2 regions of the Kitasatospora sp. NPDC097605 genome follow, and region 2 is predicted to be linked to the other one. Evidence: riboswitches for the same ligand, from Rfam matches in the RefSeq annotation. Region 2 holds a riboswitch; the other holds the start of a gene.
The links. Region 2 has a riboswitch for cobalamin ahead of ABTX81_RS25710 (FecCD family ABC transporter permease). Riboswitches for the same ligand answer to the same signal wherever they lie in the genome.
Positions count from the first base shown of each region.

Region 1: another riboswitch for cobalamin. It lies ahead of ABTX81_RS38020 (GHMP family kinase ATP-binding protein); the one in region 2 lies ahead of ABTX81_RS25710 (FecCD family ABC transporter permease).

Region 1 covers NZ_JBEOSF010000060.1:25,182-40,085, reverse strand. The annotation lists gene ABTX81_RS38025 (ferric reductase-like transmembrane domain-containing protein) at 1-849, opposite strand, end outside; cobalamin riboswitch at 1,071-1,309, shown strand; gene ABTX81_RS38020 (GHMP family kinase ATP-binding protein) at 1,513-2,412, shown strand; gene ABTX81_RS38015 (cysteine synthase family protein) at 2,409-3,431, shown strand; gene ABTX81_RS38010 (ATP-grasp domain-containing protein) at 3,428-4,693, shown strand; gene ABTX81_RS38005 (MFS transporter) at 4,686-5,924, shown strand; gene ABTX81_RS38000 (class I SAM-dependent methyltransferase) at 5,921-6,670, shown strand; gene ABTX81_RS37995 (aminoglycoside phosphotransferase family protein) at 6,741-7,604, shown strand; gene ABTX81_RS37990 (hypothetical protein) at 8,298-9,422, shown strand; gene ABTX81_RS37985 (ABC transporter family substrate-binding protein) at 9,569-11,254, opposite strand; gene ABTX81_RS37980 (dipeptide ABC transporter ATP-binding protein) at 11,306-13,396, opposite strand; gene ABTX81_RS37975 (ABC transporter permease) at 13,393-14,355, opposite strand; gene ABTX81_RS37970 (ABC transporter permease) at 14,357-14,904, opposite strand, start outside.
Region 2 covers NZ_JBEOSF010000025.1:23,043-37,946, reverse strand. The annotation lists gene ABTX81_RS25735 (ATP-binding protein) at 1-147, opposite strand, end outside; gene ABTX81_RS25730 (GNAT family N-acetyltransferase) at 427-903, opposite strand; gene ABTX81_RS25725 (nuclear transport factor 2 family protein) at 914-1,297, opposite strand; gene ABTX81_RS25720 (ABC transporter substrate-binding protein) at 1,408-2,406, opposite strand; gene ABTX81_RS25715 (ABC transporter ATP-binding protein) at 2,450-3,220, opposite strand; gene ABTX81_RS25710 (FecCD family ABC transporter permease) at 3,259-4,347, opposite strand; cobalamin riboswitch at 4,444-4,581, opposite strand; gene sodN (superoxide dismutase, Ni) at 4,673-5,068, opposite strand; gene sodX (nickel-type superoxide dismutase maturation protease) at 5,266-5,724, shown strand; gene ABTX81_RS25695 (CGNR zinc finger domain-containing protein) at 5,729-6,322, opposite strand; gene ABTX81_RS25690 (amino acid ABC transporter ATP-binding protein) at 6,445-7,245, opposite strand; gene ABTX81_RS25685 (amino acid ABC transporter permease) at 7,242-8,195, opposite strand; gene ABTX81_RS25680 (ABC transporter substrate-binding protein) at 8,254-9,189, opposite strand; gene ABTX81_RS25675 (ABC transporter substrate-binding protein) at 9,579-10,502, opposite strand; gene ABTX81_RS25670 (NAD(P)-dependent malic enzyme) at 11,125-12,321, shown strand; gene ABTX81_RS25665 (zinc-binding dehydrogenase) at 12,424-13,386, shown strand; gene ABTX81_RS25660 (PadR family transcriptional regulator) at 13,485-14,582, opposite strand; gene ABTX81_RS25655 (DUF4097 family beta strand repeat-containing protein) at 14,584-14,904, opposite strand, start outside.

The DNA.
Region 1 (14,904 bases), on a different contig from region 2:
CCCGCCCCGCCCCGGCGCACCCAGCCGCTCGGCCCGCCGGGCCGGCCGCAGCAGCCGGACCAGCAGCAGGACGGCGAGCGGGACCTGCAGCAGCCACAGGACCGTGCGCGGCCACTCGCCGAACCACACGTTGGTCCCGTAGAGCAGGGTGTGCCAGACGCTCAGCACGTAGACGACGACCACGAAGCGGTGCAGCCGGCGCCAGGTGTTCGGCCCGATCCGGTGCCGCACGTAGAACAGCAGGCCGAGCGGCACGGCCAGGTAGAGCGCACCCTGCCCGAGCGGGATGGCGGTCCGGCCGGTGCCGGAGTCGTACCAGCCGGGCACGAAGCTGTCGGCGAACCCCGACCAGAGCCGGTCGCCCCACGCCGATCCGGCCTCGTAGCGCACGAGTTCGGCCGCGAACATCAGCGCGTGCGCGAACATCAGGGCCGTCGTTGTCAGGCTCGTCGTGCGGTGCCAGCGCTCCAGGGTCTGCCGGGCGACCGGCAGTCGGACGGGCCGCGGACCGGACAGCAGCAGCCCCAGCACCACCGTCCCCCAGGCCCACAGCAGTCCCGACCAGCCGAACGCCTGGCTCAGCAGGTACATCCAGTACGTGCGCGAGTCGTCCATGAACGGCATGACCGCCACCGTGGCCGAGGTGCCCGCGTCCATCCGGACGTACAGCAGCACGAACACCGCCGCGGTGACGCCGACCGCCGCACTCGCGTCGGGCAGCGCGGCCCGCAGGTCGGCGCGCAGGTCGGTGCGCGGGGCGGCGCGCGGGGCGATGCGTTCGGCGGGCCGCCTCCCGGCGGCGGGCGGGGCGTCCGGAGCGTCGTCCCCCGACGTCGTCTCAGGCAGCATCGTGGACCTTCCGGAACGGCGGGACACCGATTGACGGTGTACAGCGGGCGATGGGTCGAACAAGTGTGGCGGAGGGGTTCCGGCATGCCGAGCCCGTATCCGGCCAGAGTGGCACGTGCACCGGCGGCCTCCCGCCGCGGCGCCCCCACGCTCCGGCCCGCGGACCGATCGCATTCGGACAACCGCCCGCACGTGCCCTGCCACCGGAGCGCGAGCCCCCGTATGCTCATCACCGCAGCCGGTTCGCGCCTCCCGACCGACCGGACTTCGGCGGCGCGACGCAAGAGGGAACCCGGTGGGAAACCGGGACTGTCCCGCAGCGGTGAGTGGGAACGAAAGCCGTCATCAGCACTGGGCCGGGCTCCGCCCCGGCCCGGGAAGCGACGGCCGGTAGGTGTGCGCCGGTCCTTCGGCGTACCGGCCCACGAGTCCGAAGACCTGCCGCTGCGCCCGCACCCCCACGTGCGGGCTGTGCACGGTGACCTCGTGGACTGGGTCGGCGGTACGACGGCTGCGCGGCGTGCGACGACACGCCGTGCCCTCCTCCTCCGGGTCATGACGCGGGGCTCGGAACGAGGAGGAGGACGTGCCCGTGACCGCGCGAGTTCCGCCCGCCCGCACCGGGCGCCGACCGGCCCGCCCACCGGCGGCCCGGGCGGCGCGATGGTGACCCCCACCGGAGGGGCCCGGCCCGCCCCGCCGCCGGGCGGCACGCTCTCCGGTGTCTGCCACGGCACCCTGGGCGAGCTCTACCAGGGACCGCTGCGCGCAGGTCCCCGCCCCGACATCGCGGTGGTGTCGTTCCCCGTCGACCGCCACTCCTGGGTGCACTTCACCCCGGGGACGGACACGTCGGACCCGCTGCCGCTCGGGGCGAAGGCCGCGACGGCCGCCCGGCTGTTCCTGGAGCGCTTCGGGCTGACCCTGCCGCCGGGCCGCTGGTGCGTGCACTCCGAGCTCACCGTCGGGGTGGGCATGGCGAGTTCGACCGCCGACATCGTGGCGACGCTGCGCTGCCTGTTCCGGATCTTCGCGCTGCCGTACGACACCGGGGTGGTGCTCGCCGTGCTGCGCCAGATCGAACGGGCCGACAGCGTCTTCCTCGACGAGTTCGCCCTGCACCTGAGTGGCCGGCACCGGGTGGTGCGGCGGCTGGGCACCGGCATCGGCTTCCACACCGCGTACATCACCGAGCCCGGGACGGTGGACACCGCCGCCGTCACCGACCTGCTGCTCGGGCACTACCGGCGGCACGGCGAGGAGTACCGGCGCTGCCTGACCGACCTGCTGAAGGGATTCGCCGCGGGCGACCAGGCCGCCGTCGCGCGCACGGCCACGGCCAGCGCCGCGCTCTCCCAACAGGTTCTCCCCAAAGCGACGTTCGACGCGCTGCTCGCCCACCGCGAGGAGTTCGGTGCCGACGGGATCTTCGTCGCCCACACCGGTTGCCTGGTCGGCTACCTGCTCCCCGGACGCCCGGACGCCGCGCTCAAGTCGGACCTGTCCGCGTTCTTCCACTCGCTCGGCCACCAGTGTTCCTTCGCCCAAGGAGGCTACAGGTGATCCACCCCCACATCGCCGACGCCCTGAAGGTCCCCGATCTCGTCCGGCTCACCGACGGCCTCGTGCTGGTCCGGTTCGAGTCGATGAAGATCTACTCGGCGCTCGCCGCCGTCCGCCACCTGCTGGAGCGCGGCACCGTCCGCCCCGGGCAGACCCTGGTGGACAGCTCCAGCGGCATCTACGCCTACGCGCTGGCGCTCGCCTGCCACCGGCACCGCATGCGCTGCCACATCGTCGCGTCCACCACCGTCGACGCCACCACCCGCGCCCAGTTGGAGATCCTCGGCGCCACCGTGGAGCAGGTCGTGCCGTCCCGCGACCTCAAACTGGACCAGGAGCTGCGGGTGCGCCGGGTACGCGAGCTGCTCGCCGAACACCCGGACTGGCACTGGATGCGGCAGTACCACGACGACGTCCACTACCTCGGCTACCACGAGGTCGCCGACCGGATCACGGCCGCCTTCCCCGGCGCGGCGCTGACCGTCGTCGGCGGCGTCGGCTCCGGCGCCTCGACCGGCGGGGTGGCGACCCGGCTGCGCGCCTCCGACCCGTCGGTGCGGCTGGTCGGGGTGCAGCCCTTCGGCAGCGTCACCTTCGGCAGCCAGCGGCACCACGACCCGGAGGCGATCATCGCCGGGATCGGCTCCTCCATCGTCTTCGACAACGTCCGCCACCACCTCTACGACGGCATCCACTGGCTGGACTTCACCCACGCCATGGCGGGCACCGTCGCCCTGCTGCGCGACCACGCCGTCTTCGCCGGGCTGTCCACCGGCGCCGGCTACCTGGCCGCGACCTACGAGGCACGCCGCCACCCCGACCGGCTGCACCTGGTGATCGGTGCCGACACCGGCCACCGCTACGTCGAGCGCGTCTTCGCCCGGCACGCCGAAGCCCCCGACCCGGCCGCGTTGAAACCGGTCGAGGTCTCCGCCCCCGAGGAGATGTCCATGCCCTGGTCCACCATGGCCTGGCGGCGCACCGCGTGCCCGCCGCACCCCGGGGAGCGGGCGGCATGAGCATCGTCTGCCTGGAATCGCTCACCTTCGGCCTCGGCCACCTGGTGCGGGCCGCCGACGCGCTCGGCGAGCGGCTGACCCTGCTCACCCGCGACCGCTCCTACTACACCTACGAGTTGGAGCGGCTGCCGGCGGAGGCGCTGGACGTCGTGGAGACCGACACCTTCGACGTGGACGGGCTCACCGCGCTGCTGGAACGCTCCCCCCGGCCACGCGGCCTGATCAGCTCCACCGACACCTGGACGCTGGTCGCCGCCGAACTCGCCGAACGGCTCGGCCTGCCCGGCCTCGACCCGGCCGTGCTGCGGCTGACCCGGGACAAGTCGGCGGTGCGCCGCCGACTGTACGAGGCCGGGCTGACCCGCGGCCGGGCGGTACCGGTCACCGGGGCCGGCCCGGAGGCGGCGGAGGCACTCCTCAAGGAGCCCGGCCTGCCCGCCGTCCTCAAGGACACCGCGGGCACCGGCAGCCAGAACGTCTGGCTGGTGCGCGACCCGGCGGAGCTGGACGCCGTCCTCGCCGAGGCCGCCCGCCGGGAGTTCCGCGGCCGGCTGTTCGCCGAACCGTACTTCGCCGGGCCGGTGTACAGCGCCGAGACGCTCGGCTGGGACGGCCGGACCAGGCTGCTGGGCGTCTCCAGCCGGCTGATGTCCCCCGAGCCGTACTTCCGGGAGGAGATCACGGCGTTCCCGGTGGCGTTCCCGGAGCCGCGCCGGGCCGCGCTGGAGCGGTGGCTCGGCGACGTCCTCGCCGCGGTCGGCTACACCGACCGCTTCGCGCACGTGGAGTTCGTGCTGACCGCCGACGGCCCGGAGATCGTCGAGATCAACCCGCGGATCGGCGGCGCACTGGTCGGCGAGGGCCTGTGCCGCGCGCTCGGCGTCAACGTGTACGAGGCGCTGGTCGAGGCCGCGCTCGGCCGCCGCCCCGCCCTGATGGACGCCGAACCACCCGGCGGCCCGGCCGTCGCCTTCGTCCTCGGCTACCCCGCCGCGCCCGGGGTGTTCACCGGCGTCGCCGGGCTGGAGCGGCTGGCCGGCCTGCCCGGCTCGCCCGCCTGGTACCCGGTCAGGTCGGTGGGCGATCCGGTCGAGCACCTGGCCGACAGCCGCGGCTACGCGGGCATCGTCTACGCGGAGGGCGAGACCGCCGAGCTGGCCACCCACCACGCGGTCGCCGCCGCCAACGCCCTGCGGGTGCTCACCGAGCCGGTCGCGCCGCCCGCGGCCGCCGGCGGGGGCGGCGGGGCCGACGGTGGCTGACCGCACCGCCGGCCCGACGGGGCTGCGGGCCGCGCTCGGCACGCTCGACGGGCCGCTGCGGTTCCTGCTGCTCAGCTCGTTCCTGATCCCGCTCGGCAGCTTCATGGTGCTGCCGTTCATGTCGGTCTTCCTGCACGAGCGGCTCGGCATGGGCCTCGGCACGGTCGGCGTCGTGCTGGCCGCGGCCTCCCTGGTGCAGTTCTCCGGCGGGATCGCGGGCGGCGCGCTGGCCGAGCGGATCGGGTTGCGGCGCACCATGCTGTGGGCGCTCACCGTCCGTACGGCGGGCTTCGCCGGCCTGCTGCTCGCCCTGCGCTGGCCGCCGCTGGCGGTCGGCGCGCTCGTGCTCACGTGCTGCGGCGCCGCGCTGTACCTGCCCGCCAACAAGGCCTACCTGGTGCGGGGCGTCGACGACGCGCGCCGGCCGGCGTTCCTGTCGGCGGGCAACGCCGCCCTCAACGCGGGCATGGCGGTCGGGCCGCTGATCGCCGGGCCGTTCGTGCTCTCCTCGCCCGGCTACCTCTTCCTCGCCGCCACGGCGCTGTTCGCGCTGGTCACCGCCGGCCACGCGGGGCTGCCCGCCGGGGCCGCGCCGCAGCGGGCGCAGGAGCCGGGAGGCGGGCGCGGCCTGCTGGCCGGGATCGCGGTGCTGCCGTTCGCGGCCAACGCGCTCGCCTTCTACCTGTACTTCCACTTCCAGCACTTCCTGGCGATGTACGCGGTCGAGCGGGCCTCGGGCACCTTCTACAGCCTGGTGCTGCTGCTCTGCTTCACGCTGGTCATCGTGGTGCAGCCGCTCGCCTCCGACGCGATCCGGCGGATGCCCTACCCGATCGCCCTGGCGGCCGGCTTCGCCGGGCTCGCCGCGGGGCTGGCCGTGCTCGCCGCCGGCACCCGGCCCGCGCTGCTGGCGGGCGGGGCGCTGATCACCCTGGGCGACATCGTGCTCTTCCTCAAGAACGACCTGGAGGCGCTGGCCCGCAGCCCGCGCTCGGACGCCGTGGTCTTCGGGCAGCAGCGGCTCGGCGCCGGACTCGGCGCCTGCGTGAGCGGCCTCCTCGGCGGACAGCTCTACGGACTCTCCGAACGGGGCGGCCACACCGCGCTGTTCTGGCTGCTGGCCGCCGCGCAGTGCCTGCTGCTGCCCCCGCTGCTGCTCGCGCTGCGCCCCCGCGCCGCCGGACCCCACCCCCCAACCGCACGACGACGAAGGAGCACTGAGGCCGCATGACACGGACGGGCGGGTTCCAGGACGATGACTTCTGGACCGAGTTCCACGACTTCCTGTTCTCCGAGCAGCGCCACACGCAGGCCGAGGAACTGCTCGGCTCCTCCCCGCTGCTGGACTTCCCGGCCGGCTCCCGAGTGCTCGACCTGTGCTGCGGGCCCGGCGTCTTCAGCGTCCCGCTGGCACGGCGCGGCCACGCCGTGACCGGCGTCGACCTCAGCCCGCCGATGCTGGAACGCGCCCGGCGGCTGGCCGACGGGGCCGGCGCCGAGGTGACGTTCGTGCGGGCCGACGCGCGCACGTACGAGGCGCCGGGCGAGTTCGACGTGGTGCTCAACATGTTCACCTCCTTCGGCTACTTCGAGGACCCCGCCGACAACGCCCGGGTGCTGCGCACCATGCACGACAGCCTGACGCCCGGCGGGACGCTCGTCCTCGACCTGGCCGGCAAGGAACTGCTGGCCCGCCGGGTCACCCCGCCGAAGGTGGTGCGGCGCGGCGAGGACCTCGTCGTCCAGACCGACACGGTGCTGGACGACTGGGCGCGGCTGCGCAGCGACTGGGTGATGGTGCGGGGCGAGCGCGTCACCCGTGCCACCCTGGTGTGGTTCGTCTACAGCGCCGTGGAGCTGCGCCGGATGGCCGAGGAGGCGGGGTTCGAACGGATCGAGGTGTTCGGCGGCTTCGACGGCCGCCCGTACGACGAGAACGCCGAGCGCCTGGTGCTGCGGGCGGCCCGCCCGGCGTGACGGCGGGCGGGCGCGTCCACCACCTGCGCCCGTCCCCTGCGCCCCATCCAAGGATCCAGAGGTCACACTGGTGAACATCCGTAAGACGCATGGCGCCCTGCTGAGCCGGCTGCTTCCTGACGACGAACCGGACCGTCTCACGGTGCGACAGGGGCAGTTCCACCACGTGGTCGTCGGTTCGGACCGCGTCGTGTGCCTGCCCCGTACCCGGGCGGCGGCCGCCCGGCTGCCCGAGCGCGTCGCCGCACTGCGCCTGCTCGCCGGGCTCGACCTCGGCGTCCGCACACCCGAACCGCTGTTCCAGGGCGAGGCCCACGGCGCCGACGGACTGCCGTTCCTGGTCCTCACCCGCATCGCCGGGGAACCGCTCCGAGCCGACGCACTCAGCGATCGCCGGGTGGCCGACACCGTGGCGGCGCAGTATGCGACGCTGCTGGGCGGTCTGGCCCGTGCCGGCAACGACGGGGCGGTACGGGCAGCGCTGCCCCGGGTACCGGCGGACCGGTGGAGGCACTTCGCGGAGGATGTGCGCGCGGAGCTGTTCCGGCTCATGTCCGACAGCGGGCGGCTACGGGCCGAGCGAGAGCTCGCAGCACTCGACGACCTTCCCCACCTCACCCGAGCGGTGGTGCATGGTGACCTCGGTGCCGAGAACGTCCTGTGGGAGTGGACGCACGGCCTGCCGCACCTCGCCGGAGTGCTCGACTGGGACGATGTCGCACTCGGCGACCCGGCCGAGGACCTCGCGGCCATCGGCGCCGGCCACGGTGCCGAGTTCCTGGAACGGGTGCTTGCCCCGGGCGGCTCGCCGAACCACGGACTCACCGCCCGCATCGCGGCGATCCGCGACACCTTCGCTCTGCAACAAGCCCTCTACGCCATCCGCGACGGAGACGAAGAAGAACTGGCGGACGGCCTGGCCGACTACCGCTGAGGCACGCCGGCACACCGACCTCATCGGGGCATCGGTCGACCACGCCCCGGTGGACCGGCGGGGCGGTCGGGAGGTCAGGTCGAGGCGTCGGAAGGGCAGCACACGGCGGAGGAAGGCGTCGTTCCAGAAGTCGGCGTCGCCTCGGTGCGGCCGGTCCACAGGTCGTGCCGGAGGACGTCGGTGGCGCGCCCTCGGCGGTCGGCTGGGTACGAGCCGACCGCCGGGCAGGATCCGGGTCAATGCCCCGGACATCGCTGTGACAAGAACCCGCCGACCCGTCGCCTCCGGCGTGAAGCGTTCCGCCCGGCGGACCCGGAACGGCCGTTTCCGGCCACGGCGCGGACGGGACGCGCGGGTGCCGTGGGGCCGGCGGTACCGGTGTGGCGGGGCGCGGGACGGGCGGGACGCAACACGTCCGGAGGGGCGCCCTCCGGGTGCCGCGTGAAGGGCCGGGCGGCGCGTGCCGCAGGCCTGTGCCGCCGCCCGGCGCGCCCCTACGATGTGAGCGCCGTCGGGCCTGACCCCCGACCCCGCCCCTGCCGGCCGACACCGGGCGGCACCGGTCCCCGCCCTGACGGACCGGTCGCCCCGTCGGGCGCCGCGCGCCCGGCTCACCCCGGGCGCGAGCGGAGCAGCGGGGCGGGCAGCACCGCGCAGGCCGCCCGTGACCACCCACACCCAAGGGGTATGCCCATGCACGCCGGCACCGCCGTACCACCGGTCGGACCCGTCCCCACCGTCCGCGCGTTCCGCGCCCTGCTGCTCGTCCTCGCCGTGCTGGCCGCCCTGGTGGGCGTCAGCCTCCCGGCGGCCGGCCCGGCGCACGCCGCCGTGCCCGACCGCTGGGGCTTCGCCTACCTCGACAACCCGGCCCCGCCGCCGGGCTACGTCCCCGACACCACCCGCCAGTGGGGCAGCTGGCCCTCGCCGGCCACCAACCCGGTGCGGGTCGACAAGGTCGGCACCGGCTCCTACGTCGTGCACTTCCCGCTGATCGCCGGCCCGGGCGGCATCGCGCACGTCACCGCCGTCGCCCGCACCGGCTCCTGGTGCCAGGTCCGGGGCTGGGCCACCGCGGGCTCCGGCCAGGACGTCGCCGTCGGCTGCTACCGCACGGGCGGTGCGCCCGAGGACAACCGCTTCACCGTCCTCTACACCACCAGCAGCGGCGTGCCGTCCCCGCCCGCCGGCGGCTACGGCTACGTCTTCGCCAACCCGACCGGGTCGGTGGTCACCCAGTACAACTCGACCGGCGGCACCAACGTCGTCGGCTCCGGGGGCACCGGCATCTGGAAGGTCTGGCTGCCGGGCCTGGGCCAGTCCACCCCGGCCGGCAACCTGGAGGTCACCGCCGTCGACGCGGCCAACGGCGCGCGCTGCAAGGTCGCCGACTGGTCGCCGTCCTCGACCGGCCAGACCGTCATCGTCAACTGCTACAACGCGGGCAACGTCCTGTACAACACCCGCTGGACGCTGAGCTACTCGGAGAAGCGGGCCGTGCACGGGCCGGCCCTGCCGCCCGACTTCTACGGCTACCTCTGGTTCAACGGCGGGCTGCCCGCCACGACCAACTTCAACTCCTCCGGCGCGGTCAACACGCTCGCCGGCTCCGTCCCCTACACCGTCAACCTGCCGAACATCGCCGTCCCCTCGGACACCGCGCAGGTCACCGCCTTCGGCCCCGGCCCGGACCACTGCACCCTGGCCACCCCGTGGAACCGCAGCGCCGGCACGGTGAACCTCTACCCGATCTGCTTCAACGCCTCCGGCTCGCCGGTCCCGTCCCGCTTCTTCACCGCGTACACCTCGGCGTCCTGATCCGCCGGCGGCCGGCCCGGGGCGCACCACCGCCTCGGGCCCGGCCCGCGCCGCGGCCCCCGGTCCGGCTGATGCCGATCCAAAGAACGGGCCGGCCTGTCCCCACGCCATGAGGACGGGCCGGCCGCACCTCGGCGCCGACGGTGCTACTTCTGCCAGCCGATGGTCTCGGGCAGCGGGCTGTGGAAGATGGCGGCACCGACGTTGGCGAGCCCCTTCCGGAGGCCGTAGGTGGAGGGTCCGCTGTAGAGCGGCAGCAGGGAGTACTGCTGAAGGGCCTTCTGCTCGACCTTGTTCACGGCCGCGATCTGCTGGCCGAGGTCGGCGATGTCCCCGGTGGCGCGTATCTCCTGGTCCAGTTCGGGGGTGCCGGCTCCGGTGATGTTCGACTCGCGGTCCGAGCAGTAGAAGTCGCACAGGGACCGCGCGCCGAAGGGGTCCGTCGAGCGGTTGCCGGAGATGAACAGGTCGAAGCGGCGCTCGCTGAGCACCTTGGAGAAGTCGTTCGAGGAGACCTTGTTGACGTTCAGCCGCACGCCGACGGCCTTGAGCATCGCGGTGAACGCTCCGGAGACGGCCTTCTCGACGGGGTCGTCGCCGAGCAGGGTGTAGCCGAGTTCGAGTTCCTTGCCGTCCTTCGCGCGGATGCCGTCGGCCCCGGGCTTCCAGCCGGCCGCGTCCAGGGTCTTCCGTGCCTCCTCCGGGTCGTACTTCAGCACGGCGGAGACGTTGTCCTGGTAGCCCTGCTGGAAGCTGTAGAGCACCGCCGAGCCCGGCAGCGGCTCGCTGTAGTCGAGGCCCTGGAAGCGGATCTTCGTGATCTGCGAGCGGTCGATGCTCTCCTGCACCGCCTTGCGGACCTGGACGTCACCGAGGAACGGGGACTTGGTGTTGAGGTACAGCGAGTACTCGAAGGGGCTGCCACCGCTGCGGACCTCGGCGTCCTTGACGGCCTTCACCTGCTTCAGGTTCTCCGCGTCCCCGACCGGGGCGTAGTCGATCTCGCCGTTCTTGAAGGCGTTGATCGAGGCGGCGCGCTCGAGGTTGACGTAGACGCGCTTGTCGAGCTTGCCCTTGCGGCCCCACCAGTGGGGGTTGCGCACGAAGGTGATGTTGCCGGACTGGGCGTCCCAGGTGCCCACGGTGTACGGTCCGGCGCCCCATTCGGGGTGCGCCGTCTTGACGTACGCCTTGTTGAAGTTCTCGACGGTGGCGGCCTGGGGGTGCAGGAAGGTGGTGAACAGCGCGGACCAGGAGGCGTTGACGCCCTTGAAGGCGATGACCGCCTGCCTGTCGTCCGCGCCCCGGGTGACGGACGTGATGCGGTCGTAGCCGTCGGTGGAGGAGGCCGCGTACTCCTTGTCCGAGCCGTTGTTGGCCTTCCAGGTGGCCTCGATGGCCCGCCAGTCGATCGGGGTGCCGTCGTTGAAGACGGCCTTGGGGTTGATGGTGATGACGACCTTCTGGTCGCCGCCCTCGACGGAGACCTTCACGTCGCTGTAGTAGTCGGGGTTGTACTGGACCTCGCCGGTGGGCGAGTAGGTGATGGCGTCGGCGTTGTACCAGGACCAGATCCGCAGCGCGTTGAGGGTGCCGTTGACGTTGAAGGGGTTGCCCTGCTCGTCGAAGGTGCCCGCGGTGGTGTAGGTGCCGCCGTCCTTGAGGTTCTCGTACGGCTGGGGGTTGTAGTCGGTGACCGAGGACGCGACCCCGGCGGTGTTTCCGGTCTCCTTCCCCGAGGAGTCGCTCGGGGAGGACGAGGAGGCGCAGGCGGTGGCGGCGACCGAGACGGCCGCGACCAGCGCGAGGGGCAGAACGAGCTTACGACGCACGGGATGTCCTTGGTGAGAGGGGAACAACGGGTGAGGAAGGGGGAGCGGGCGTCAGACCGCGTGGCAGGCGTACTGGTGGTCGGAACCGTCCGACGCGCCGACCGTCGGAGGCCGTTCGGTGCGGCAGCGCGTCCGCACGCTCTCGTCGGCCTCCCGGTGGAGCGGGCAGCGGTCGACGAACACGCAGCCCGCCGGCAGCCGGGCGGCGCTGGGCTGCTCGCCCTTGAGGACGATGCGCTCGCGGCGGCGCTCGCGCTCCGGGTCGGGCAGCGGGATCGCCGACAACAGGGCCTTCGTGTACGGGTGCCGCGGCCGGGCGAAGATCTCCTCGGTGGCGCCGGACTCGACGATGTGTCCGAGGTACATCACCGCGATCCGGTCGGAGAAGTGACGCACCACGGCCAGGTCGTGCGCCACCACGAGGTAGGCCAGGCCGAGTTCCCGCTTCAGCCGGACGAGCAGGTTGACGATCCCGGCCTGTACGGAGACGTCCAGGGCGGACAGCGGCTCGTCCAGGACCAGCAGCTTCGGCTCGCGCGCCAGGGCGCGGGCGATGCCGACCCGCTGGCGCTGGCCGCCGGACAGGGCGGCGGGGAAGCGGTCGCCCACGGCGCGGTCCAGGCCCACCAGGTCCAGGAGCCGCGGGACCCGGGACCGCACGGCCGTCCGGTCGGCGCCGGCGGCCTGGAGCGGTTCGGCCAGCAGGTCGAAGACGGTCAGCCGGGGGTCCAGGGCGTCCGTCGGATCCTGGAGGACGATCTGGATCTCGCGCCGCAGTCCCCGCACCTGGGCGGCCGAGCGCAGCGTCGCGACATCGGTGCCGGCCACCTCGATCCGACCGCCCTCGGGGGCGCGCAGGCGCAGCACCTCGCGCAGCGTGGTGGTCTTGCCGCTGCCGGATTCCCCCACCAGGGCGAGGGTTTCGCCCGCGCGCAGCTCGAAGCCGACGCGGTTGACGGCGTGCAGAATGCCCACCCGGCGTTTGAGGAGGGTGCCCTTGGTGACGGGGAACGTCCTGACCAGGTCCTCGACGCGCAGGACCACGTCGCCGACGGTCCGTTCCGCGGCGCGGGCCGGCGGTGGGGGAGTGGCGTCCCCGGCCGGGTCCAGGCTGCCGTCGGCGATCTCCTGCGCGCGGTGGCAGGCGACGCGGCCGGGCCGCCCGGCGGGTGCGGCCAGATCCGGTTCGGTGGTCCGGCAGAGGTCCCGGGCCACCGCGCAGCGCGGCGCGAAGGCGCAGCCGTCGGGCAGGCCGACCAGGGAGGGCGGCTCACCGCCGATCGGGATCAGAGGCCGTTCGACGCCGCTGTCCACGGTGGGAACGCCGGCCAGCAGCCGGGCGGTGTAGGGCATGGTGGGACGGCCGAAGAGCTCGTCGACGCCCGCGTGCTCGACGATCCGTCCGGCGTACATGACGGCGACGTCGTCGGCGTAGCCGGCCACCACGCCCAGGTCGTGGGTGATCAGGACGAGACCGGCGCCGGTCTCGCGCTGGGCCAGCCGCAGCACGTCGAGGATCTGGGCCTGGACGGTGACGTCGAGCGCGGTGGTGGGCTCGTCGGCGACGAGGACCGAGGGCTTGTTGGCGATGGCCAGGGCGATGACGACGCGTTGGCGCATGCCGCCGGAGAACTCGTGCGGGAACGCCTTGGCGCGTTCGCGCGGGTCGGGGATGCCGACCAGGTCCAGCAGTTCCACCGCCTGTTCCCAGGCGTCCTTCCTGGACAGGTCCCGGTGCACGCGCAGGGCCTGGGAGAGCAGCCGGCCGACGCTGAAGATGGGCGTCAGCGCGGACATCGGGTCCTGGAAGACCATGCCGATGTCCTTGCCGCGGACCCGGGAGAGTTCCGTGTCGTCCATCGCCGCCAGGTCACGGCCGCCCAGCAGGATCCGGCCGCCGAGCCGCGCGGTGGGCGGCAGCAGGCCTATGACGGCGAGGGCGGTGGCCGACTTGCCGGAGCCGGACTCACCGACGATGCCCAGGGTGCGCCCGGGCAGGAGGTCGAAGTCGACGCCGCGCACGGCTTCCACCGGTCCGGCCTCGGAGGGGAAGGAGACGCGCAGGTCGCGTACGGACAGGACGGGTGCGGGCCGGGCCGGCCCGGCCTCGGGCCCGGTACGGCGGGCGGGTGCGAGGGTCATCGTCGGCCTCCTGCCGCGCCGGTGGTGGACGTGGGGTCGAGGGCGTCGCGCAGGCCGTCGCCGACGAAGGTCATCGAGACGGTGAGCAGCACGGTCAGCCCGGCGGGGAAGGCGAAGAGCCAGGGGGCGCTGGTGATGGTGCCCGCGCCGTCGGCGAGCATGGTGCCCAGCGAGACGTCCGGGGTCTGCACGCCGAAGCCGAGGAAGGACAGGGCGGTCTCGCTGAGGACGGTGGAGACCACGCCCAGGGTGAGGTTGACGATGAGCAGGGAACCCAGGTTGGGGATGATGTGGCGCAGGACGACGCGCAGGGGGCGCACGCCCATGAACTCCGCGGCGAGCACGTAGTCCCGCTCGCGCAGCGACGTCGACACCGACCAGACCACGCGGGTGGTGGACATCCAGCCGAACACCGTCAGGACGAGGATGAGGACCCGCCAGTCGCCCGCCAGACGGTGCGAGACCAGGGCGAGGACGAGGAAGGAGGGCACGATCAGCAGGAAGTGGATGAGGGCGAGGGTGGCCTTCTCCACCCGGCCCCCGAGGTAGGCGGCGCCCGCGCCCACGACCGCGGAGACGGCGACGGTCAGGACGGAGACGGTCACCGCGATCACCAGGGAGCGCTGGAGACCGTGCACGGCCGAGGCGTAGACGTCGTTGCCGCCCTGGTTGGTGCCGAACCAGTGCTCGGCGCCGGGGGCCTGGGTCAGGGCCGAGAAGTCGGCGTCCGAGAAGTGGTACGGGGTGAACAGCCCGCCGAACGCGCTGAACAGCACGAGCAGCAGGAGGATCACCACACCGGCGACGGCGGTCCGGTTGCGCCGGAAGCGGCGCACGTAGAGGCGGCGCCGGCCGAGGTAGCGCCCGTCGTGCCCGCTGGGCGGCCGCTGGGCGGCCGGCCCGGGGGCGGTGGCGAGGAGGCCGTCGGGGGTCGTGTCGGGACTCACAGGGATGCCCATCTCAGCTCACCCGCACTCTCGGGTCGAGAAGAACGGTGGTGATGTCCGCGAGGATCGCGCCGATCGCGGTCAGGGCGGCGGCGAAGGCGGCGGTCGCCACGGTGCCGTGCACGTCGTTCTTGTTGATGGTCTGGATGAAGTACTGGCCCATGCCGTTCCAGCCGAAGATGGTCTCGGTGAGGACGGCGCCGGTGAAGACGGCCGGGATGCTGAAGGCCACGGACTGGGCGGTGGGGATCAGGGCGGTGCGCAGGGCGTGGCGGCGGATCGCCTGGGCGCGGGTGAGCCCGGTGGCCCGGGCGGTGCGCACGAAGTCGGAGCCGATCACGTCCAGCAGCAGGGAGCGCTGGGTGAGGTGGTAGCCCACGTACCCCGTCAGGGTGAGCGTCAGCGTCGGCAGGATCAGGTGTGCCAGCCGGTCGCCGAGGGTCGCCCAGAAGCCCTCCACGTCGGGCGACTTCTCGCCCGCGACGTACAGGAAGTGCCAGCCCGCCTGTTCGTTCAGCCGGATCGCGAGCAGGACCAGGGCGAGTGCGGCGATGGACACCG
Region 2 (14,904 bases):
CAGGTCCTCGATCTCGTCCAGCGTGAAGTCCAGCCGGGCCGCGAGGCCGGCCGTGGCCGTGCGCAGGACCGAGAGGTAGGCCCCGGCCGCGGGCAGCCGGACCTCCACGAAGTCCTGGACTCCGGGCTCGCCGTCGATCTGGGACACCCTCACCTCCTGGGTGACGCGCTGTGCTTCCGGGCCGGTGGCCGCGGCACTGTCTGTTGCTTGGCTCAACTGCTTCGCCCCAACTGTCCAGAGGGGTGGTGCGGTACGTACCGGTCATACCCCTCGGGGGGTCGCCGGACGCCGCCGTCCGCCCGAGACGTTACCGCGTTCCTGCCCCGGTGCGGGAGTCACTCATGGTAAGGCATCGCGACGCAGGGTGGCAGTGGTCTGCACCCGGCCTCCGCACGCCTCCGGCGCGCGCCGTCCGCGCGCCGGTCGTCAGCGGGTTCCGGCCTCGGCGAGGGCGTCCCCGGTGAGGCGGTAGACGGTCCACCCGTCCATCGGCACGGCGCCGAGCGACTTGTAGAAATTGATCGAGGGGGTGTTCCAGTCCAGTACCGACCACTCCACCCGGGAGTAGCCGCGCTCGACGGCGATCCGGGCCAGCTCCAGCAGCAGCGCCTTGCCGTGGCCGCCGCCGCGGGAGGCCGGGCGGACGTAGAGGTCCTCCAGGTAGATCCCGTGGGTGCCGCGCCAGGTCGAGTAGTTGAGGAACCAGAGCGCGAAGCCGACCGGCTCGCCGGTGGTGTCGTCCTCGGCGATCAGGCCGAACAGCGCGGGGGCGGTGCCGAACAGCGCGTCGTGCAGCTGCCGCTCGGTGGCGACCACCTCGTGGAGGGCCTTCTCGTACTCCGCGAGCTCGCGGATCATGGCGTGGATGACGGGGACGTCGGCGGGGAGGGCGGTGCGGATCATGGCTCCGAGCCTACTGGGCCGGTTCGTTCTCGTCCCAGGCCTGGACGGAGGTCTGGTCGACGATCCGCCCGTCGCGCAGCTCGGCGGTGGAGCTGACCAGCACCCGGACCCCGTCGGGGTAGCGGCAGGACTCCAGGAAGGCGAGGCGGTCCGTCTGGACCACCACCTGCTCCAGGGTGTGGCTCATCTCGCGTCCGTAGAGGTCGTCCAGCATCGCCCCGATCTCGTCCCGGCCGTGCATCACCAGCGGGTGACTGGGCTGGGTCTTGCGGTCGACCACGCGCAGTTCGGCGTCGTCCGCGTAGAGCGCCAGCAGGGTCCGGGCGTCGGCGCGCTCGATGCCCTCGCGCAGGGCCCGGACGTCGAAGGCGGACGGTGCGGCCATGGTGGTCATGTTCTCGCTCCTCCGGTCGGTTCCGTCGGCTCGTACTTTGAGCGTACGCCGGTCGGAACCGGCGCAACCGGCCGGCGGACGGGCCGCGCGGCGGCCGGGGCGGCCCCGGCTCAGCGGGCCGGAAGGCCGCGCAGGTACTCCGCCAGGGCGGTGATCGCGGCCGGGTTGCGCGGGCTCTCGACCAGGTCGACGTAGTCGAGGACGAAGATCCGGTCGTTGCGGATCGCGGAGACGCCGGCCAGCGGCGGGAAGGACTTCAGGAACCGCCGCTTCGCCTCGGCGTCCGGGGTGCCGTAGTCGTTGATCACGATCACTTCGGGGTCGCGCCGGACCACGCTCTCCCACCCCACGGTGGTCCAGGAGTCGGCGACGTCGCCCATCACGTTCCGCCCGCCGGCCTTGGCGATGATCTCCTCCGGGGCGGCGAACCGGCCCGAGGTGTAGGGCTTGTCCTCGCCGCTGTCGTACAGGAAGACGCCCGGCCGGTGCGCGGGCTCGGGGACGGCGGCGACCTGCGCCTTGAAGTCGGCGATCAGCTTGTCGGCCCGGTCCCGGACGTCGAAGATGTCGCCCAGGTTGGCGAGGTCGGTGTAGAGCGCGTCCAGCGGGGACATCACCCCGCGCTCCGGACCCTTGCCGCTGCGGCAGGACTCGGTGAGCACGTAGGAGCCGATGCCCAGGCCGGACAGCGTCTGCGGGGTGAAGCCCTTCCCCTCGTCGAAGCCGTAGTGCCAGCCGGCGAAGACCAGGTCGGCCCTGGCGTCCAGGGCGATCTCCTTGGTGATCCGGTCCTTGGAGAGCCACGTGGTCCGCTGGTAGGCGTCCTTCCAGGCGACCTTGTCGACCTCGCCCTTGTCGTCCGGCATCACATAGCCGGCCATCCGGTCCTCCAGGCCGAGCGCGAACATCAGCTCGGTGATGCCGACGTCGTTGGTGACCGTGCGGGCCGGCTTCTCCTTGAAGGTGACCTTGGTGCCGCAGTTGTCGACGGTCACCGGATAGTGGGCGGAGGCGGTGGCGGCGCCGTCACCGCCGGGGGTGATCTCGGCCCCGCAGCCGGTGAGCGCGAGGGCGAGCAGGGCGGCGGCGGCAACGGCCTTGGTGCGCATGGGCGGTCCTCGGGAAGAGCGTTCGGCGGGGGACGGAGGGGGGTTACGGCAGGCGGTCGAGGAGCAGCTGGACGGCGCCGGTGACCGGGTGCCGCACGGGCGTCGCGCGGACCTTGAACACCTCGGCCAGCAGGTCGGGTCCGAGCACCTCGGCGGGCGGCCCGGAGGCCACGATCCGGCCGTCCGCGACCACGTACAGCAGATCGCAGTGCCCGGCGGCCAGGTTGAGGTCGTGCAGCGCGGTGAGCACTGTCGGCCCGGCCTCCCGGACCAGCGCCAGCACCTCCAACTGGTGGGCGATGTCCAGGTGGTTGGTCGGCTCGTCGAGGACCAGCACCTTGGGCTCCTGGACCAGCGCCCGGGCGATCAGCACCCGCTGCTTCTCGCCGCCGGAGAGGCTCAGGAAGCCCCGGGCGGCCAGGTGCGCGGCGCCGACCCGGCGCAGGGCCCCGGCGCAGCGGTCCTCGTCACCGGCCGACGGGCCGGCCAGGGCGCCGCGCCGGTGCGGCAGCCGGCCCATGCCGACCACCTCGGCCACGGTGAAGTCGAACTCGGCGGAGTGCTCCTGGGGCAGCGCCGCCACCCGCCGGGCGGCCTCGCGCGGGGCGAGCGCGTGCAGGTCGTCGCCGCCCAGCAGGACGGCGCCGGCGGCCGGCCGCAGCGCCCGGTAGACGCAGCGCAGCAGGGTGGACTTGCCGCTGCCGTTCGGGCCGATCAGGCCGACCACCTGGCCGGCGGCGGCGGTCAGCGTGATGTCGTGGACCAGCCGGACGCCGGCCAGGTCGACCGAGACCCGGTCGACGGCGAGGTCCAGCGCGGGGACGGAGCCGGCGGGGGCGGCGGCGGGGGCGGTCACCGGCCACCGCCGAAGGAGTAGCCGCGACGGCGCATCAGCAGCAGGAAGCAGGGCACCCCGACGGCCGCGGTGACCACGCCGACCGGCAGTTCGGCGGGCGCCAGCAGGGTGCGGGAGACGATGTCCACCCAGACCAGCAGCAGCGCCCCGGCGAGCGGCGCGACCAGCAGCACCCGGCGGTGGCCGGCACCGACCAGCATCCGCACCAGGTGCGGCACCATCAGCCCGACGAAGCCGATCGCCCCGCTGACCGCGACCACGGTGCCGGTGACGGCCGCGGTGACCACGAACAGCTCGCGGCGCAGCCGGTCCGGGTCCACGCCGAGCGAGGCGGCCGTCTCGTCGCCCATGGCCAGCGCGTCCAGCCGCCCGGCGGCGCAGGCCAGGTACGCCAGACCGGCCAGTACGGTGACGGCGGCGATCGGCACCGAGCCCCAGGTGGCACCGCCGAGGCTGCCGAGCAGCCACATCATGGCGGAGCGGGCGGCCTCGCCGCGGGCGGCGGCGAAGACCATCAGCGCCGTCAGCGCGGAGAAGCCGTAGGACATCGCGGTGCCGGTGAGCACCAGCCGCAGCGGGGTGAGCCCGTGGGCGGTCCTGGCCGTCAGGTAGACCAGCACCATGGCGAGCAGGGCGGCGGCGAAGGCGGAGACCGAGATCGCCCAGACGCCGAGCGAGGCGAAGGCGCCCAGCATCAGCACCGCGTTGGCGCCGACCGAGGCGCCGGAGGAGATGCCGAGCACGAACGGGTCGGCGAGCGCGTTGCGGACCATCGCCTGGACGGCGACCCCGGTGGCGGCCAGTCCGGCGCCGACCACGGCGGCCAGCACGGCGCGCGGCAGCCGGATCTCCCAGACGATCGCGTAGGCGGCGGCCTCGTCGGCCTCCAGCCGACCGCCCGTCAGCCCGGCGCGCAGCAGTCGCAGGACCTGGCCCCAGCCGAGTCCGGAGGAGCCCACGGCGACGGCGCAGACCAGGGAGACGAGCAGCGCCGCGGCGAGGGCGGCGGCCAGCGGTACGGCGGGTGTTCGGCGCGGGCCCGGCGGGGCCGCGGCGGTGGCCGGTGCGGTCGCGGTGCTGCTCACTGGTGCGCGCCTTGCCTCGGGCCGCGGACGGCGCGGGGCGGCGCGCCCGGGCGCGGGTGTGCCGGGGCGCCATCCCCTCGCAGTCCACGGCGAGTTGTCGGGAGGTCGGCGTCCTCGGGCGATCGGGCTCACGGGCACGGGGCACCGTTTACCGTTGCGGGTCAGCGCCGGATTCGCACCGGCTTCCCCCTCTGGACGCCTTGGCAGCATAACAAGCGCACAGGCCAGGCAACCCTTACTGAGCCGACTGTGGTGACGGACACACGCGAGCGCCCCCGTCCGCGCGGGTGCGGACGGGGGCGCTCGACAGGGAAATGAGCGGGGATCAGCCCTGCTTGGTCTCCCAGAAGATCTTGTCGACCTCGGCGATGAGGTCGAGCAGCGCCTGGCCGGTGGCCGGGTCGGTGGACGCCTTGGCGGCCGAGGCGGCCTTCAGGGTGTCGTTGATGAGCTGGTGCAGCTGCGGGTACTTCTCGAAGTGCGGGGCCTTGAAGTAGTCGCTCCACAGCACCGAGATGTGGTGCTTGACGGCCTCGGCGCGCTGCTCCTTGATGATGACGGCGCGGGCGCGGAAGTGCGCGTCCTCGTTGGCCTGGTACTTCTCCTGGGTGGCCTTCACCGACTCGGCCTCGATGCGGGCCTGGGCCGGGTCGTAGACACCGCAGGGCAGGTCACAGTGGGCGTGGGCGGTGGCGCGCGGTGCAAACAGACGAGAGAGCATGGGGAGTCCTTCCTTGGATCGTCTTCCCGGGCCCGAGATTACCCTTCAGCCCCTGCGGTTTCTCGGTCGGGCGGCGGGCCTAGGGCAAAAGGCGGAGCAGGAACCGGTCGATTCCGGACATCGGCGCCGCGCGGCCCGTGCGGCAGACTGGTGTGCGACAGCGGGTCGCGGAGGGACGCGGGCCGGGAGGAGGAGTCGTGGCACGCAGCGCGGAACCGGAGGACGGCCCCCCGGCGGGCGGCGCGCCGTTCGGGCTGATCGACGTGGCGGGGGACTCGATGGTGCCGACCCTGCGGGACGGCGACCAGCTGCTGGTGCGGTACGGCGCGCGGATCCGGCCCGGCGCGGTGGTGGTCTTCCGCCACCCGTTCCAGCAGAACCTGCTGGTCGTCAAACGGGCCGACGGGCGGCGGCCCAAGGGCTGGTGGCTGCTCTCCGACAACCGGCCGGTGGACAGCGACAGCCGCAGCTACGGCGCGGTGCCGGACGAGCTGGTGCTCGGCCGGGTGCTGCTGCGGCTGCGCCCGCGCCCGGCCTGGCTGGCGCCGGGCCGCCGGCTGGAGCGGCTGCTGCTCTCCGGTCCGCTGGCCCGGGTGCCCGGACTGGCCCGCAGGCTCGGCGTCTGGGTCCGCCCGGAGGAGCTCGCGAACCCCTGACCGGTTACCGGTTCTCCGCGCCGCCGGCCGCCGCGGCCGCCTCCAGTCGCTTGCGGGCGCGGTAGGCGGCGACGTTGGCGCGGGTCGCGCAGCGGTCCGAGCAGTACCTGCGGGAGCGGTTGGTGGAGGTGTCCAGGTAGGCGTTGCGGCAGGGCGCGGCCTGGCAGATGCCGAGCCGGTCGGCGCCCAGCTCGGTCAGGTGGACGGCCAGGCCCATGCAGGCGACGGCGCTGAAGTGCGCGGTGGCGGTGGGGGAGTTGTCGGCGAGGTGCAGGTGCCAGCGGGGCCGGCCGGCCTCGTCCAGGTAGTCGTGTCCGGAGACCAGCGGGCTGACCGGGAACTCCATCAGCAGGCTGTTCAGCAGGTCGACGCTGCGGACCTCCTCGCCCTCGGCGGCGGCCTCGAAGACCCCGCGCAGCCGGGTGCGGACGGCCCGCAGCCGGGGCAGGTCGGACTCGTCGGCGAGGTCGCGGGCCCGTGCGGCGTCGGAGAACAGACCGCGTACCGCGTCCACCGAGGTCAGCGAGTCGGTGCCGCGCTCGGGCTCCTCGGTGTTCACCAGCCGGACGGCCAGATCGGCGTACGAGGCGAGCTCCACGGTGGTCCTTCCAAGAGATCGGTAACGGGCTGATTGCTTATAGCCTATTACCCGCGGGGCGAAAGCGGGAAAGCGGCGGCGCCCGGCAGGACCGGCCTGCCGGGCGCCGCGGTGCGGTGCGCTCAGAGCACCTTGGAGAGGAAGGCGCGGGTGCGCTCGTGCTGGGGGTTGGTGAGCACCTCGCGGGGGTTGCCGGACTCGACGACCACGCCGCCGTCCATGAAGACCAGCGCGTCGCCCACCTCGCGGGCGAAGCCCATCTCATGGGTGACGACGATCATGGTCATCCCCTCCTCGGCGAGTCCGCGCATGACGTCGAGCACCTCGCCGACCAGCTCGGGGTCGAGCGCCGAGGTCGGCTCGTCGAACAGCATCAGCTTGGGCTTCATGGCGAGCGCCCGGGCGATGGCCACCCGCTGCTGCTGGCCGCCGGAGAGCTGGGAGGGGTAGTTGCCGGCCTTGCCGGCCAGGCCGACCCGCTCCAGCAGGGCCATGGCGTGTTCCTTCGCCGCGGCCTTGGACTCCCGGCGGACCTGGACCGGCGCCTCCATGACGTTCTCCACCGCGGTCATGTGCGGGAAGAGGTTGAAGCGCTGGAACACCATGCCGATGTCCCGCCGCTTGAGCGCGACCTCGCGGTCCTTGAGCTCGTAGAGCTTGTCGCCCCGCTGCTGGTAGCCGACCAGCTCGCCGTCGACCCAGAGGCGGCCGCCGTTGATCTTCTCCAGGTGGTTGATGCAGCGCAGGAAGGTCGACTTGCCGGACCCGGACGGGCCGACCAGGCAGAACACCTCGCTCTGCTTGACCTCCAGGTCGATGCCCTTGAGCACCTCGACCGGGCCGTAGGACTTGTGGACGGCCTCGGCCTTCACCATGGGGCCGCCCGTGGGGGCGTCGGCGGGGGTCTTGGTCAGGTCGGTCATACGTGGCCACCTCCCTCGAGTCCGGGGACCACGTCGTTCGCCGCCTTCGGGGCGGGCCGGCGGCCGCCGAACAGCAGCCGCAGCCGCTGGAACGGCGTGGGCGGCAGCGTCCGGTTCGCACCACGAGCGTAGTGCCGCTCGATGTAGTACTGCCCCACCGTGAGGATCGAGGTCATGATCAGGTAGTAGATGCTGACCGCGACGAGGACCGGGATGGTCTGGAAGGTCCGCGAGTAGATGTCGTGGCCGGCGGTGAACAGCTCGGACAGCGAGATGACCTGGACCAGCGAGGTGGTCTTCAGCATCGAGATGGTCTCGTTGCCCGTCGGCGGGATGATGACCCGCATCGCCTGGGGGAGCACGATCCGGCGCAGCGTGGCCGCGCGGCTCATGCCCAGGGCGTGGGCGGCCTCGGTCTGCCCCTCGTCGACGGACTGGATGCCGCCGCGGACGATCTCCGCCATGTACGCCGCCTCGTTGAGGCCGAGGCCGAGCAGGGCGGCGGTGAAGGTGGGGATCAGAACGTTGGTCGACTCGGACCAGAACTCGGGTCCGAAGGGGATGCCGATCGACAGCCTCGGCCAGAGGGCGCCCAGGAAGTTCCAGAACACCAGCTGCACCAGGACGGGGGTGCCGCGGAAGACCCAGATGTAGAACCAGGCCGTTCCCGACAGCAGCGGGTTCGGCGAGAGCCGCATGATCGCGAGGAGTACGCCGCCGGCCACGCCCATCAGCATGGACAGCACGGTCAGCTCCAGCGTCACGACGATGCCGCGGAGGATCTGCTCGTTCTGCAGCGTGTCCGTGACGACGTCCCACTGGAACGCGGGGTTGAAGATCAGGGCGTGGAGCAGCATTGCCGCGAGGACGGCGATGACGGCTGCTCCGGCCCAGCGTCCGGGGTGGCGTACCGGGACGGCCTTGATGGGCTCGGGCCGTCGCGATTTCACCGCCCCCTGCTCGGAAGAATTCACCTTGGGGCCTCAGGGGGTGTGGTGGTGCGAGGGGTCAGCTCTTGGCGGCGTTGATCTCGGACTTCTCGATCGCGCCGGCCTCGACGCCCCACTTCGCCAGGATCTGCTTGTAGGTGCCGTCGGCGATCAGCGACTGGACGGCGCCCTGGACGGCCTGGGCCAGCGGCGAGCCCTTGTCGACGATGACGCCGTAGGGCGCGCTGTCGTAGGTCTCGCCGAGCTTCTCCAGCTGGCCGTTGGTCTGCTTGATCGCGTAGTCGACGACCGGGGAGTCGGCCATCATCACCTGGTCGCGGCCGGAGACCAGCGCGGTGGTCACGTCGGTCTGCAGGGTGAACTTGTCGCCGTCGTTCGGGATGGCCGGCTTGCCGGCCTTGGAGCACTCGGGGTTGCGGACGTCGGTGACCTCCTGGGCCTGGGTGGTGCCGGTCTGCACGGCGACCTTCTTGCCGCAGAGGTCCTTCGGGTCGATCTTGTCCGGGTTGCCCTTCTTCACCGCGACGGCGCTGCCGGCGGTGAAGTAGGTGACCATGTCGACGGTCTGCTCGCGCTCCTTGGTGTCGGTGAAGGAGCTCATGCCGAGCTGGTACTTCTTCGCCGTGATGCCCGGGATGATCGAGGTGAAGTCGGCGTTCTGCACGTCGGCGGTCAGGCCGAGCTTCTTGGCGATCGCGCCGGCGAGGTCGACGTCGAGGCCGACGATGTTGCCCTTGTCGTCCTTGAACTCGTTGGGCGCGTAGGAGGCGTCGGCGGCGACGATGAGCTTGCCCGAGCTCTTGACGTCGGCCGGGACCAGCCCGGCCAGCGCCGGGTCCGCGCTCACGGCCGCGACGCTGGCGCTCGGATTGGCGCCCGCGGCACCGCTGTTGGAGGAGGACTTGCTGCTGCCGCAGGCGGTCAGCACGAGCGACGCGGACGCGAGCACCGCCGCGGTGGCGAGGAGACGGGTGCGCTGGGTACGGGCGATCATGGGGGATCTCCTCCTGAGGGAGAGGTCGGGCGGAGCGCGCCGCGGGGGAGCGGCACACCGGGGCAGCAAAGGCCGTACGGCGCTGTACGGGTGGGGCAGGGAGAACTGCGCGCAAGGGTGGTACGGGTACTGCTCTCCCACCGTCCGCCGAGGTGGGTGTTGACCGGGCCGCCTCGACCAGGGGCCGGCTCGATCCGAGATGGGGGGAATCCTGCCATCTGATGACGGTCAGGTGGTCCTGATTCAGATCAAAATCGGATAACGAGGGGGTGTGCTGTCCGCTATTCGGACGAATACCGTGTCCCTGTCACCCTGCGTATACCTATGCAGATCGCCCTGCTGCCCGCCCTGCCTGGCTGCCCCGCCCGCCCGGTCTCCGGTGCCCGGTCTCAGATGCCGCCGTTGACCACCGCGTTCTGGGCCGCACCCGCGCTGACGTTCCACTTGGCGAGGATCTTGTCGTACTCGCCGCTGCGGATCAGCTGGTCGACCGCCTTGGCCAGCACGTCGCGCAGCTCGGAGTCCTCCTTGCGCAGCGCGATCCCGTACGGGTTGGACCGGGACTGCGAGCCGACCACCTCGAAGCGGTTGCCGCCGTCGGTGTTCTTCGCCGCGTGGGCGGCCACCGGGAAGTCGTTCATGCCCGCCTGCGCGGTACCGGCGGCGACCTCGGCCAGCGCCTTGGCGTCGGTGTCGAACGTGTGCACGGTGAGCGGCTTGCCGGCCCGGGCGCAGACGGTGACCTGGCGGGCGACGATCTCGTCCTGGGTGGTGCCGGACTGCACCGCGACGGTCTTGCCGCAGAGGTCGTCCAGGGTGCGGATGCCCTTCGGGTTGCCCTTGGCCACCACCATCGAGGTGCCCGCGATGAAGTAGTCGACGAAGTCCACCGGGTGGCCGGCCGGCTTGCCGGCGTCGTCCACGCCCTCCCGGCGCGGGCGGATGTCGCTGAGCGCGGACATCACCACGTCGTACTGCTTGTTGTGGAGATCCGGCAGAAGCTTGTCGAAGGGAGTGTCGACGTATTCGATCCGCAGGTCCAGGATCCGGCCGAGTGCGGCGGCGATGTCCGGATCCAGACCGTCCGGCTTGCCGTCGGCGCCCCGGAACTCGACCGGCGGGTAGTTGACGTCCATGCCGATCCGCAGCACCTTGGACGTCTGCTGGGCCTTCGGGAGCTTCGCCCGGATCTCGTGGACCGGGTCCTTGGCGGCCGCTCCGCCCCCGCCGCAGCCGCTCAGCAGCAGGGCTCCGGCGGTGGTGAGGGCGAGCGCGGCGGCGGCCGGCCGGCGGGACTGCGCACGGTGGTGCATCGGTTGACTCCTGTGGGAGGGAGGGGGCGGCGCCGCGGAGTCGCGGAGGTGTACGCGAGATGGCGGAAGAACGGATCCTCCCATCCCGCTCTGCCCCGCCCGTGGCCGGGTGTGTCAGAATTCGTTACCGGGTGACCCCCGACGCTCGAACCAGACCGCCGGGCCGCAACAGGCTCGGGGTGCGCAGGAACGGAAGTCCTGGACGACGACTCCGTATCCGAGGCACCGGCCTCCCCTCCGCGTCTGCGTTCACTCCTGCGGGTGCGCGTGCTCGTTTCGCCATTGCCGCAGCCGGGGCCCGGTTCTCATGGCGCCTGGAGCTCCCAGGTGGCTGTGAGGCGTATGACAACCATGTGACTTGGACGAAAAGGCATGGGTGCGATGCCCTCGTCCGACCTACGCTCGGCCCGGAAGCACAGCGCAGAACAAACGCAGACAAATCCATAAACCCTCATCCGAGGGCGCTCGTCCGACGGCGGCGCCCCGACCCAGTCCTCCCCGGGGACGCTTCGGCGTTCCCGGGTTCCGGTTACCGGCCACTCGTCGCCGGATGCCGGTACCGGCCGGGTCGTCCGCTCCGTCGGCCGGGTGTCCTCGCTCGATCAATGACGAAGAGGTCATCGTGGCAGCGGAGATCATCCACAGCACTACCCAGGACACCGACGATCCGGTCGACGCCGTGTTCGCGCTCCACCGCGGCGGCAAGATGGAGGTCCGGGCGACCGTCCCGGTACGCGACGCGGACGACCTGTCCCTCGCCTACACCCCCGGTGTCGCCCGCGTCTGCACGGCCATCGCCGAGCAGCCCGAGCTCGTGAACGACTACACCTGGAAGTCCAACACGGTGGCCGTGGTCACCGACGGCACCGCCGTGCTGGGCCTGGGCGACATCGGCCCGGAGGCCTCGCTGCCCGTCATGGAGGGCAAGGCGATCCTGTTCAAGCAGTTCGGCGGCGTGGACGCGGTGCCGATCGCGCTGGCCTGCACTGAGGTGGACGAGATCGTCGAGACCGTGGTCCGGCTGGCCCCGTCCTTCGGCGGCGTCAACCTGGAGGACATCTCCGCCCCGCGCTGCTTCGAGATCGAGCGCCGGCTCCAGGAGGCCCTGGACATCCCGATCTTCCACGACGACCAGCACGGCACCGCCATCGTCACCACCGCCGCGCTCTGGAACGCGGCCAAGGTGACCGGCCGGGAGATCGGCTCGCTGCGGGCCGTCATCTCCGGCGCCGGCGCGGCCGGCATCGCCATCGCCAAGATGCTGCTGGCCGCCGGCATCGGCGATGTGGCCGTCTGCGACCGCAAGGGCGTGGTGCACCAGGGCCGCGAGGACCTCACCGACGTCAAGGCGGAGATCGCCGGGCTGACCAACCGCACCGGCCGCAAGGGCACCCTGGCCGACGCGCTGGCCGGCGCCGACGTCTTCATCGGCGTCTCCGGCGGCACCGTGCCGGAGGAGGCCGTCGCGACCATGGCCGAGGGCGCGTTCATCTTCGCCATGGCCAACCCGAACCCGGAGATCCACCCCGAGGTCGCGCACAAGTACGCGGCCGTGGTGGCCACCGGTCGCAGCGACTTCCCGAACCAGATCAACAACGTGCTGGCCTTCCCGGGCATCTTCGCGGGCGCGCTGCAGGTCCGGGCCACCCGGATCACCGAGGGCATGAAGCTGGCCGCCGCCAAGGCGCTGGCCGGCGTGGTGGCCGACGAGCTGACGCCGCAGAAGGTCATCCCCTCGCCGTTCGACGAGCGGGTCGCGCCGGCCGTCAGCAAGGCCGTCGCCGAGGCCGCCCGCGCCGAGGGCGTCGCGCGGCGGTAGTCGTCCGCCGGGAGAGACCAGGGCATCCCATCCGGCCCCGGGACACGCGTCACAGTCACGCGTTGTTCCGGGGCCGGGGGCGTTCTGGCTATCGTCCGGGGCATGTTTGCTGCCTACGCCGCACGAATCGACGCCGACGACCCGCTGAGCGGGCTGGAGTTGGGCGAACGCCCCGAACCGCAGGCCCGCCCCGGGTGGAGCGTGGTCACCGTCAGGGCCGCCAGTCTGAACCACCACGACCTCTGGTCGCTGCGCGGGGTCGGCCTGCCCGTAGGGAAGCTGCCGATGATCCTCGGCTGCGACGCCGCCGGCGTCGACGAGCACGGCGACGAGGTCGTCCTGCACTCCGTGATCGGCCAGAGCGGGCACGGGGTCGGACCGGACGAGCCGCGTTCCATCCTGACCGAGCGCTACCAGGGCACCTTCGCCCAGCGGGTGGCCGTCCCCACCTGGAACCTGCTGCCCAAGCCCGCCGGGCTCTCCTTCGAGGAGGCCGCCTGCCTGCCCACCGCGTGGCTGACGGCCTACCGGATGCTGTTCACCAACGCCGGGGTGAAGCCCGGCGACACCGTGCTGGTGCAGGGCGCCGGCGGCGGGGTGTCCACCGCGCTGGTGGTCCTCGGCAAGGCGGCGGGCCTGCGGGTCTGGGTCACCGGCCGGGACGAGGCCAAGCGGGCCCGGGCGGCGGAGCTGGGCGCCGACGCGGTCTTCCCGAGCGGGGCCCGGCTGCCCGAGCGGGTGGACGCGGTGATGGAGACGGTCGGCGCGGCCACCTGGTCGCACTCGGTGAAGTCGCTGCGCCCGGGCGGCACGATCGTCATCTCCGGTGCCACCTCCGGCCCCAACCCGCCGGCCGCCGAGCTGAACCGGATCTTCTTCCTGGAGCTGAAGGTGGTCGGCTCGACCATGGGCACCAAGGAGGAGCTGGCCGGGCTGCTCTCGTTCTGCGCCACCACCGGCGTCCGGCCGGTGATCGACTCGGTGCTGCCGCTGACCGCGGCGCCGGAGGCGTTCGCCCGGATGGCCAAGGGTGATGTCTTCGGCAAGCTGGTGCTGACGCCCTGACGCCCTGACGCCCTGACGCCCTGACGAGCGCCCGGTGGGCGCCCTGACGCGCCGGCGCCCGGCACCCCGTGCGGGGTACCGGGCGCCCGGGTGCCGGCTCAGCCGAGCAGGCGCTTCAGCCGCTCGCCGGCCGCGCCGAGCAGGCCGCGGGCCTCGGCGAGGCGCTCGGGCGTCACCCCGCCGTCCCGGGCCGCGTCGCGGACCTGGTCGCGGAACCGGTCGAGCAGCCGCTCCAGCTCCCGGGCCGGGTCGCCGGCCGGGTCGGTGGCGGTCCACGACGGCAGGTCGGCCGGGGCGGCCCCGCCGGCCGGCTCGTCCTTGTCCAGGTCGATCCGGGTGACGGTGACCCGCTCCGCGGCGGGCGCGCCGGCGGCGGGCCCGGCCTTCTCGCCCTTCTCGCCCTTCTCGTCGGACGGCTGGCCCCAGCGGGCCGCGTCGGCGAGGCCGGCCAGCCCCTTGGTCAGCTCGGAGAGCCCCTCGGCCAGTCCGGTCGGCCAGTCGCCGCGGGCCGCGTGGTCGCGCACCTGCTGCTCGACCCGGCGCTTGATCCGCAGCGCCTCCTGCTGGGCCGCCGTCCGGGCCGCCCTGGACTGCTCGCGCAGCCGGCGGGCCTCCTCCTCGGCCGCCTTGGCCTTGGCCTTGGCGGCCTTCTCCTGCTCCTTGGCGCGCTTGGCCTGCTCCTTGGCCTGCCGCTTGAACTGGGCGAACTCCTCCTTGGCGCGCTGCCAGGCGGCCTGGTCGCCCCACGGCCCGGCCCACGGGTTGCCGGGCTCGCCCCCGTCCTCCGCCTCCGGGCGCGGGGCGCTGCGGCGGGCCTGCTCGGCCGCGCCCCACAGCTCCTCGCGCAGGTCCTTGGCGCTGTCCCGGACGTCCTCGCGGATCGCCCCGGCGAGCTGGGCCACCGAGTCGTGGATCTCCAGCTCCAGCTCGTCGAGCTCGCCCTGCCGGGCGGCGAGCTCGGTGCGGCCCGCGTCGGTGAGCCGGTAGACCTTGCGGCCGCCCTCGGTGCTGTGGGCGACCAGCCCCTCCTGCTCCAGCTTGGCCAGCCGGGGGTAGACGGTGCCGGCGGACGGCGCGTACAGGCCCTGGAAGCGCTCCTCCAGCAGGCGGATCACCTCGTAGCCGTGCCGCGGGGCCTCGTCGAGCAGCTTCAGCAGGTAGAGCCGGAGCCGGCCGTGGCCGAAGACGGGGGTCATGTCAGGCCTCCTTGGTGAGGTCGGGGCCGGTGGACGGGCCGTCCCCGGCGGGCAGCTCCCGGACGACCGCCTGGGCGTCCTCCTCGGCGTCCGGCCGGTGCAGCACGGTGACCGCGCCGGAGACGGTGGTGACCGACAGGCTGCCCTTGCCGTCGCCGAGCTGGCCGGAGAGGCGCTTGGTGCCCCAGCTGCCGCCGACCTTGAGCTGCTCGAAGCTGGAGGAGAGGTCGCCGCTGGTGGTGCCGGCCTCGACCTTGGTGTCGGCCAGCGAGGGGAGCCGGACGCCGACCGCGCCGCTGACCGTGTTGACCTTGATCTCGGT